Regions from separate parts of the Kitasatospora sp. NPDC057936 genome, predicted to be linked through region 2. Evidence: predicted binding sites of a transcription regulator. Region 2 holds the regulator's gene; each other region holds the start of a gene.
The links. The regulator HrcA, encoded in region 2, represses chaperone genes, less so after heat shock. The targets are predictions, from matches to a motif close to TTNGCACTCNGNNNNNCNGAGTGCNAA.
Positions count from the first base shown of each region.

Region 1 (3,274 bases), on a different contig from region 2:
CCGGCTGCTGGCCCGCACCGAGGGCATCTTCGCCGAGACCGCGGGCGGCGTGACCGTCGGCGTGCTCAAGAAGCTGGTCGAGACCGGGCAGCTGGATCCGGCCAAGGAGACCGTCGCGATCAACACCGGTGACGGCCTCAAGACCCTGGACGCCGTCGCCGATGCCGGGATGACCGCGGTCATCCGCCCGACGCTGGAGTCCTTCCGCACCGCCGGCCTCGCGTCCGCCTGATTCCCCCACGAGGAGAGCCACCCATGAGCGCCACCGTCCGCATCCCCACCATCCTGCGCACCTACACCGGCGGGTCCGCCGAGGTCACCGCCGACGGCGGGACCCTGGGCGACGTCATCGCCGACCTGGAGAAGAACCACGCGGGCATCTCCGCGCGCATCCTGGACGACACCGGCAAGCTGCGCCGTTTCGTGAACGTGTACGTGAACGACGACGACGTGCGATTCGCCGAGGGACTGGCGACCGAGATCAAGGACGGTGCCAGCGTCTCGATCATTCCGGCGGTGGCCGGCGGCTGCTGAGCCGCGCCCCGCTCCGACCGGCCGCCCGCGCGCACGGAATTCCGCATTCCGTGCGCGGGGGCGGCCGCTCGCATTTCGGCGGGAATATTTCCCGGTCGAGTGGGAGTAGAGTGTCGCTCGGCCGGGAACAAGGGTCCCCCTCACCCTCCCCGTGCGAACCGCCGCTCCGCCGTCCGTCCGTTGAGACCGCCCGGGGACCGGGTCCGGGAAACATGTCACGCGGATGTCAGAATTCTCCAGGGGATTTGTGTAATCCGTCCGCTATGTCCGGCGTGAATTGCGGAGTTCCTTCCGATTCGGCCCGTCCTGTCCCTTGACGCGGACCCGGAATTCACCGCGGAGGGCCCTGTTGCAGAGGGCGTCGATCCGGATACATTCAGCCGCGGTCGACGCAATCACCCGCTCACGGATGCCGTTCGGGGCGGTTGATCGCGGCGTGCACGGCTGCGCCCAGGGGGGGTTCCCCGGGCCGGCCTTCACAACCAACCCGGGCCCGCGACCTGCGGGACCGTGAAGGGCCAGCACAGCACTAGGGGAGTTCGGAATGGCTCAGGGCACCGTCAAGTGGTTCAACGCGGAGAAGGGCTACGGCTTCATCGCGGTCGACGGTGGTGCGGACGTCTTCGTCCACTACAGCGCGATCCAGATGGACGGCTACCGCACCCTCGAGGAGGGCCAGCGGGTCGAGTTCGAGATCTCCCAGGGACAGAAGGGCCCGCAGGCGGACATGGTCCGCGCGGTCTGACCCCTTCCGGCTCCAGGAGCTCGGCGCGGCCCACGGCTGGTGACCACTCGCTTCTCGACGGGCCCGCGCGACACGCGTCGTGCGGGCCCGTCGGCGTTCCCGCGGCGGCTCCCGGCTTGGCGATTGGGCTTGCACTCGACCACCCGGAGTGCTAATCATTGGCGTTAGCACTCACAGCTTGAGAGTGACAGCGGACCGGGTCGGTGAGGCCCTGGGAGCGGTAGGGGAATAGACCCCCGCACACCTTGGCCGTCCGTCGCGGGCACCCCTTGGTCCGAGCAGTCGACCGTGTCCCGGAGGACCACTTCAGATGGCCAAGATCATCGCCTTTGATGAGGAAGCTCGCCGCGGCCTTGAGCGTGGCATGAACCAGCTCGCCGACGCAGTGAAGGTCACGCTCGGCCCCAAGGGTCGCAACGTCGTGCTGGAGAAGAAGTGGGGCGCCCCCACGATCACCAACGACGGTGTCTCCATCGCCAAGGAGATCGAGCTCGAGGACCCGTACGAGAAGATCGGCGCGGAGCTCGTCAAGGAGGTCGCCAAGAAGACGGACGACGTCGCGGGTGACGGCACCACCACCGCCACCGTGCTCGCCCAGGCCCTGGTTCGCGAGGGTCTGCGCAACGTCGCCGCCGGCGCCAACCCGATGGCCCTGAAGCGCGGCATCGAGAAGGCCGTCGCCGCCGTCTCGGACCAGCTCCTGGCCCAGGCCACCGACGTGGAGACCAAGGAGCAGATCGCCTCCACCGCCTCCATCTCGGCCGCCGACACCCAGATCGGCGAGCTCATCGCCGAGGCCATGGACAAGGTCGGCAAGGAAGGCGTCATCACCGTCGAGGAGAGCAACACCTTCGGTCTGGAGCTCGAGCTCACCGAGGGCATGCGCTTCGACAAGGGCTACATCTCCGCCTACTTCGCCACCGACCTGGAGCGGATGGAGGCGACGTTCGAGGACCCGTACATCCTCATCGCCAACTCCAAGATCGGCGGCATCAAGGACCTGCTCCCGCTGCTGGAGAAGGTCATGCAGAGCGGCAAGCCGCTCGTCATCATCGCCGAGGACGTCGAGGGCGAGGCCCTCTCGACCCTGATCGTCAACAAGATCAAGGGCGTCTTCAAGTCCGTCGCCGTCAAGGCCCCGGGCTTCGGCGACCGCCGCAAGGCCATGCTCCAGGACATCGCCACCCTCACCGGCGGCACCGTGATCTCCGAGGAGGTCGGCCTGAAGCTGGAGAACGCCGGTCTGGACCTCCTGGGCGGCGCCCGCAAGGTCGTCATCACCAAGGACGAGACCACGATCGTCGACGGTGCCGGCGAGAGCGAGATGGTCGCGGGCCGCGTGAACCAGATCCGCGCCGAGATCGAGAACAGCGACTCGGACTACGACCGCGAGAAGCTCCAGGAGCGCCTCGCCAAGCTGGCCGGCGGCGTGGCCGTCATCAAGGCCGGCGCGGCCACCGAGGTGGAGCTCAAGGAGCGCAAGCACCGCATCGAGGACGCCGTCCGCAACGCCAAGGCCGCCGTCGAGGAGGGCATCGTCGCCGGTGGTGGCGTCGCCCTGCTGCAGGCCGCCGTCGCGTTCGACAAGCTGGAGCTCGAGGGCGACGAGGCCACCGGTGCCAACATCGTCCGCGTGGCGCTGGAGGCCCCGATCAAGCAGATCGCGACCAACGCTGGCCTCGAGGGCGGCGTCGTGGTGGAGAAGGTGCGCAACCTCCCCGCCGGTCACGGCCTGAACGCCGCCACCAACGAGTACGTCGACCTGATCGCCGTGGGCATCATCGACCCGGCCAAGGTGACCCGCTCGGCGCTGCAGAACGCCGCCTCGATCGCGGCCCTGTTCCTGACCACCGAGGCCGTCATCGCCGACAAGCCGGAGAAGGCCGCGGCCCCGGCCGGCGGCATGCCGGGCGGTGACATGGACTTCTGATCCGGGTCGTACGACCGGATCGGTGTTCCGATCGCGTGGGCGGTTCCCTTCGGGGGCCGCCCACG
Region 1 is NZ_JBHVPD010000025.1:81,851-85,124, forward strand. Features, by position in the region: gene thrC (threonine synthase) at 1-232, shown strand, start outside; gene ACFVU9_RS16200 (ubiquitin-like small modifier protein 1) at 256-534, shown strand; gene ACFVU9_RS16205 (cold-shock protein) at 1,079-1,279, shown strand; gene groL (chaperonin GroEL) at 1,590-3,209, shown strand.
Region 1: the regulator HrcA is predicted to act here: its motif matches at 1,408-1,434, upstream of groL (chaperonin GroEL).

Region 2 (3,274 bases):
GGCACCCCTCCGCGGACGGCTAGCGGCCGTTGAACGCGTCCTTCAGACGCGAGAACAGGCCCTGCTGGCCCGGCGCGAACTGGCCGGACGGGCGCTCCTCGCCGCGCAGCACCGCGAGACGGCGCAGCAGCTCCTCCTGCTCGGCGTCGAGCTTGGTGGGCGTCTGCACCTCGACGTGCACTATCAGGTCGCCCCGGCCGCCCCCGCGCAGGTGGGTGATGCCGCGGCCGTGCAGCGGGATCGACTGGCCGGACTGGGTGCCGGGCCGGATGTCGACCTCCTCCAGCCCGTCCAGGGTCTGCAGCGGCACCTGGGTGCCGAGCGAGGCGGCCGTCATCGGGATGGTGACGGTGCAGTGCAGGTCGTCCCCGCGCCGCTGGAAGACGGTGTGCGTGGTCTCGGCGATCTCGACGTACAGGTCGCCGGCCGGGCCGCCGCCGGGGCCGACCTCGCCCTCGCCGGCCAGCTGGATCCGGGTGCCGTTGTCGACACCGGCCGGGATCTTGACGGTCAGGGTGCGGCGGGCGCGGACCCGGCCGTCGCCGGCGCACTCCGGGCACGGGGTCGGCACGACGGTGCCGAAGCCCTGGCACTGCGGGCAGGGGCGGGAGGTCATGACCTGGCCCAGGAAGGACCGGGTGACCTGGGAGACCTCGCCCTTGCCGCGACACATGTCACAGGTCTGCGCGGAGGTGCCGGGCGCGGCGCCCTCCCCGCTGCACGTGGTGCAGGTGACGGCCGTGTCGACCTGGAGCTCCTTGGTGGTGCCGAACGCGGCCTCCTCCAGGGTGATCTCCAGCCGGATCATGGCGTCCTGCCCGCGGCGGGTGCGCGAGCGCGGGCCCCGCTGGCCGGCCGCGGCGCCGAAGAAGGCGTCCATGATGTCGGAGAAGCCGAAACCGGCCGCGCCGGCGCCGAAGCCGCCCGCGCCACCGCCGCCGCCCGGCGAGAGCGGGTCGCCGCCGAGGTCGTAGACCTGCCGCTTCTGCGGGTCGGAGAGCACCTCGTAGGCGGCGTTGATCTCCTTGAACCGCTCCTGCGTCTTCGGGTCCGGGTTGACGTCCGGGTGCAGTTCGCGTGCCAGGCGCCGGAACGCCTTCTTGATCTCGTCCTGCCCCGCATCCCGTCGGACGCCGAGTACCGCGTAGTAGTCCGTGGCCACCTAATGCTCCGCTTGTTCCGCCTGTAGTAGTGCTGCGACAGGGCACCACCGCTGGTCTGTCCAGCGGTGGCTGATTGCTACGACTCGGCCAGGATCTGACCCACGTACCGCGCCACCGCTCGCACCGCCCCCATTGTGCCCGGATAGTCCATCCGGGTCGGACCGATCACACCCAGTTTGGCCACGCTCTCGTCGCCCGAACCGTAGCCGACGGACACCACCGAGGTGGAATTCAGCCCCTCGTAGGCGTTCTCCCGGCCGATCCGGACCGTCATCGCCGCGTCCGTGGTCTCACCCAGGAGGCGGAGCAGGACGACCTGCTCCTCCAGGGCCTCCAGGACCGGCTGGATGGTGAGCGGGAAGTCGTGGCCGAAGCGGGTCAGGTTGGCCGTGCCGGCCAGCATGATCCGCTCCTCGTTCTGCTCGGCGAGCGCCTCGAACAGCGTCGCCAGGACCGTGGTGACGGTCGGCCGGTCGACCTGTTCGAACATCGCGGGCAGCTCCTCCAGCGCCGCCGGGACGTCCGGCAGGCGCTGGCCGACGGCCCGCGCGTTGATCCGGGCCCGCAGGTCCGACAAGGCCGTCTCGCCGACGGTGCCCGGGCAGTCCACCATCCGCTGCTCGACCCGGCCGGTGTTGGTGATCAGGACCAGCATCACCTTGGCCGGGGCGAGCGCGACGAGTTCGATGTGCCGCACGGTGGAGCGGCTCAGCGAGGGGTACTGCACGACGGCGACCTGCCGGGTGAGCTGGGCGAGCAGCCGCACGGTGCGTGCGACGGTGTCGTCCAGGTCGACCGCGCCCTCCAGGAAGTGCCGGATCGCGCGCCGCTCGGGCGCGCTCATCGGCTTGACCTCGGCGAGCCGGTCGACGAACAGCCGGTACCCCTTGTCGGTGGGGATGCGCCCGGCGCTGGTGTGCGGCTGGTGGATGTACCCCTCCTCCTCCAGCGCCGCCATGTCGTTGCGGACGGTGGCCGGGGAGACCCCGAGGTTGTGCCGCTCCACCAGGGCCTTCGAGCCGACCGGCTCCTCGGTGCCCACGTAGTCCTGGACGATCGCGCGCAGCACGGCGAGCTTGCGGTCGTCGAGCTGGCGGACCTCACCGGCCATGGGGCACGCACCTCCGTCTTCGCACGTTGTCCGTTGTGACGTATCGAGCTGATGCGGGCCTGGAAGGCCCGGGTTTGGCACTCTGAGCGCACGAGTGCCAGAACCCTACCTGCCAGTGTACGGCCCGGGTCCGACGGCAGGAACGGCGCAGCGGGGGTGATCCTGCCCGCAGTTCCCGGCGCGGGGGTGGTGCCCCGCGGCCGTCCGGGTGGCAGCATCGATAGCGGACGGCGAACGGAGGAGCAAGCGATGTCGAGCTCGGCCCAGCACACCCGATTCGCGCCCGACCGCGGCCTGACCGGCCGGATGGTCGGGACCATGTTCGTGATCGGGCTGTTGTACGTCGGATTCACCGGCCTGCTGATCGTGCTGCTGCGCGGCGCCTGGCCCCTGATCGTGCTGATCTCCGGCGGGCTGTTCGTGGCCCAGTTCTGGTTCAGCGACAAGATCACCGAACGGGCCATGGGCGCCCGCCCGGTGTCCCCCGAGCAGTACCCGCAGTTGCACGGCACCGTCGACCGGCTCTGCGCGCTCGCCGACATGCCCAAGCCCAGGGTGGCGGTCGCCGACAGCGACATGCCGAACGCCTTCGCCACCGGCCGCAACCCGCAGAACGCCGTCGTGTGCGTCACCACCGGCCTGCTGCGCCGGCTGGAGCCCGAGGAGCTGGAGGGCGTCCTCGCGCACGAGCTCTCGCACGTCGCCCACCGGGACGTCGCCGTGATGACGATCGCCGGGTTCCTCGGCGTCCTCGCCGGGGCGATGACCAGGATCGCCATGTACGGCGGGTTCATCGGCGGCGGGCGCAACAACAACGACCAGAACGCGGCGATCGCGGCGCTGATCATCCCGCTGGTGTCCATCGTCGTCTACGCGATCAGCTTCCTGCTCACGCGGCTGCTGTCGCGCTACCGCGAGCTCGCCGCCGACCGCGCCGCCGCCCAGCTCACCGGCCGGCCCAGCGCGCTCGCGTCGGCGCTCACCAAGGTCACCGGGCAGA
Region 2 is NZ_JBHVPD010000003.1:9,725-12,998, reverse strand. Features, by position in the region: gene dnaJ (molecular chaperone DnaJ) at 20-1,162, opposite strand; gene hrcA (heat-inducible transcriptional repressor HrcA) at 1,240-2,274, opposite strand; gene htpX (zinc metalloprotease HtpX) at 2,524-3,274, shown strand, end outside.

Region 3 (3,274 bases), on a different contig from region 2:
GCGATGATCAGCAGCGGCTTCGAGGCACCGCCCTGCAGGATCTTCTCCAGCAGCGGCAGGAGCTCCTGGATCGAGGAGATCTTGCCCTGGTGGATCAGGATGTACGGGTCCTCCAGGACCGCCTCCTGCCGCTCCGCGTCGGTGACGAAGTACGGCGACAGGTAGCCCTTGTCGAACTGCATGCCCTCGGTGAACTCGAGCTCGACGCCGAAGGTGTTCGACTCCTCGACGGTGATGACACCGTCCTTGCCGACCTTGTCGATCGCCTCGGCGATCAGCTCGCCGACCTGGGTGTCCTGGGCGGAGAGGGACGCGACGGCGGCGACGTCGTCCTTGCCCTCGATCTCGCGGGCCACCGAGAGCAGGTGCTCGGAGACGGCGGCGACGGCCTTGTCGATGCCCTTCTTCAGGGCGGCCGGGCCGGCACCGGCGGCGACGTTGCGCAGACCCTCGTTGACCAGGGCCTGGGCCAGCACGGTGGCGGTGGTGGTGCCGTCGCCCGCGACGTCGTTGGTCTTGGTGGCGACCTCCTTGACGAGCTGAGCGCCAAGGTTCTCGTACGGGTCGTCCAGCTCGACCTCACGGGCGATGGTGACACCGTCGTTGGTGATGGTCGGGGCGCCGAACTTCTTGTCGATGACGACGTTGCGGCCCTTGGGGCCGATGGTCACCTTGACGGTGTCGGCCAGCTTGTTGACACCGCGCTCCAGCGAGCGGCGGGCGTCCTCGTCGAACTGCAGGATCTTCGCCATGTTCCCTATTCCCTCGGGGCTGCGGCCGGCCCACCGGCCGCCGAACTACGTGAACCAACAACCACGCCCCGGGCCCCTGTCACTTGGGACACGGATCCGGGGCGGGTCGGAACGACTTACTTCTCGATGATGGCGAGAACGTCGCGGGCGGAGAGGACGAGGTACTCCTCGCCCTGGTACTTCACCTCGGTGCCGCCGTACTTCGAGTACAGGACGATGTCACCGACGGCGACGTCGAGCGGCAGACGCTGGCCGTCCTCGAAGCGGCCCGGGCCGACGGCCAGGACGACACCCTCCTGGGGCTTCTCCTTGGCGGTGTCCGGGATAACCAGGCCGGAGGCCGTGGTGGTCTCGGCGTCGAGCGGCTGGACCACGATGCGGTCCTCGAGCGGCTTGATGGCAACCTTGCTGCTGGTGGTCACGTCCGAGCTCCCCTTCGGAGATTACGGGGTTTTCTAACGGGTAAGGGGCGAACCTGCGCACCTGCCGTCGCGGGGGTCAGGCACGCGTCTTCGCGTTAGCACTCCCCAGGTGGAGAGTGCCAAGGACGACCATAGGCCCGTGTTAGCACTCAGTCAACCAGAGTGCCAACGACGCGCCCCGCCGTCCCGGCCCGCGGACGCGCGGCCGCCGTCCCGCGCGGCCCTGCACGACCGCCCGGGACCGGCCACCACACCGCCCGACCGGCGAGAATGGCCCCGTGGACACCGAGAACCTCCAGCCGCTGCTGACCCCCGAGGGACAGGACCTGCTCGCCGCGTTGCGCGAGTTCACGCCCGAGGAGGAGCTCGCGCTGGCCACCCGGCTGCGGCGCGAGCACCCGGCCGACCTGGTGTCGGCGGCGTTCGGGCAGGCGCGGCTGCGCCAGCGCGCCCGCGCGAAGTTCGGGGCGGACGCCGACCTGATGTACTTCACGCCCAACGGCGTCGAGCAGTCCACCCGGCGCAGCGTCGCCGAGTGGCGCGCGCAGCGCTTCGCCGGGCTCGGGGTGCGGCGGCTGGCCGACCTGTGCTGCGGGATCGGCGGGGACGTCCTGGCGCTGGCCCGGGCCGGGATCGAGGTGCTGGCCGTCGACCGGGACCCGGCCGCCTGCGCGGCCACCGCCGCCAATGCCGCCGCGCTGGGCCTCGCCGACCTGGTCGAGGTGCGCTGCGCGGACGTCGCCGACGTGGACGTCACCGGCTACGACGCGGTGTTCACCGACCCGGCGCGACGGACGGCGCGCGGCCGGGTGTTCGACCCGGAGGCGTACGCCCCGCCGCTCTCGTGGGCCGTCGAGGCCGGCCGCCGGACCCCGATCGGCGCGCTGAAGGTCGCGCCGGGCATCCCGCACGAGGCCGTCCCCGAGGACGCCGAGGCCGAGTGGGTCTCCGACCACGGGGACGTGAAGGAGGCGGTGCTCTGGTTCGGCACCAAGGCCGCCCACCCGCACCGCGCGACGCTCCTGCCGCACGCCGCGAGCCTCACCGGCGGCGATCTGCCCGACCCGGCGGCCGGGCCGGTCGGCCGGTACCTGTACGAGCCGGACGGCGCCGTGATCCGCGCCCACCTGGTGGCCGAGGTGGCCGAGCAGGTGGGCGGACGGCTGATCGACCCGAAGATCGCCTACCTGACCTCGGACGAGCTGGTCCCGACGCCGTACGCGCACGCCTTCGAGCTGACCGACGTGCTGCCCTTCCACATCAAGAAGCTGAAGGCCCTGCTGCGCGAGCGTGGGGTCGGCACGGTGGTGATCAAGAAGCGCGGGATGGCGATCACCCCGGAGGAGCTGCGCCGCCAGCTCAAGCCCTCCGGGCCGAACTCCGTCACGGTGATCCTCAGCCGCACCGACAACGGCCCGCTGATGATGCTCGGTCAGCCGGTCTGATCGGCCGCGCCTGACGGACGGAGCGGCTGACCGGACGGACGGACCGGACGGCTACGCCGGCGGCTGGATGTAGTCGTCCAGCCGGGCCACCGAGAAGCCCTGCTCCTGGATCCGGGCCAGCAGCTCGCCGAACATCTGGGTCATCGTGGCGCCCTTGAGCTCCTTCGGCCCGCGGAAGTGGGCCAGGATGATGTCGCCGGGCTTCAGCTTCTTGTCCGCCGCCTGGTACTGCATGTCGTGGATCTGCATCGACTCGCGCCACAGCACGACCGCCCGCGGACCGCACTCCTGCACCGAGGTGTTGAGCGTCGGCGTGTTGGCGCCGTCCCCGAACGGCGGGCGGAACAGCAGCGGCGCGGTGCCGTACTGCTGGGTGAGCGCGCTCTGGTCGTCGCAGATCTCGGACTTCTGCTTGTCCGGCGTGAGCTTGCTCATCACCGGGTGGGTGACGGTGTGGTTCTGGATGTGGTTGCCGAGCGCCTGGAGTGGCTTGAAGTAGCCGTAGTCGTTCTTGACGATGTCCTTGGTCAGGAACATCGTGATCGGCACCTTGAGGTCGGTCAGCATCTCGACGAACTTCGGGTCCTTCTCGGCGCCGTCGTCGATGGTGATGAAGACGACCTTGTCGCTCGTCTTCACGTCGCTGAACACCGGT
Region 3 is NZ_JBHVPD010000018.1:97,117-100,390, reverse strand. Features, by position in the region: gene groL (chaperonin GroEL) at 1-752, opposite strand, end outside; gene groES (co-chaperone GroES) at 869-1,174, opposite strand; gene ACFVU9_RS12830 (methyltransferase domain-containing protein) at 1,453-2,619, shown strand; gene ACFVU9_RS12825 (polysaccharide deacetylase family protein) at 2,671-3,274, opposite strand, start outside.
Region 3: the regulator HrcA is predicted to act here: its motif matches at 1,317-1,343, upstream of groES (co-chaperone GroES).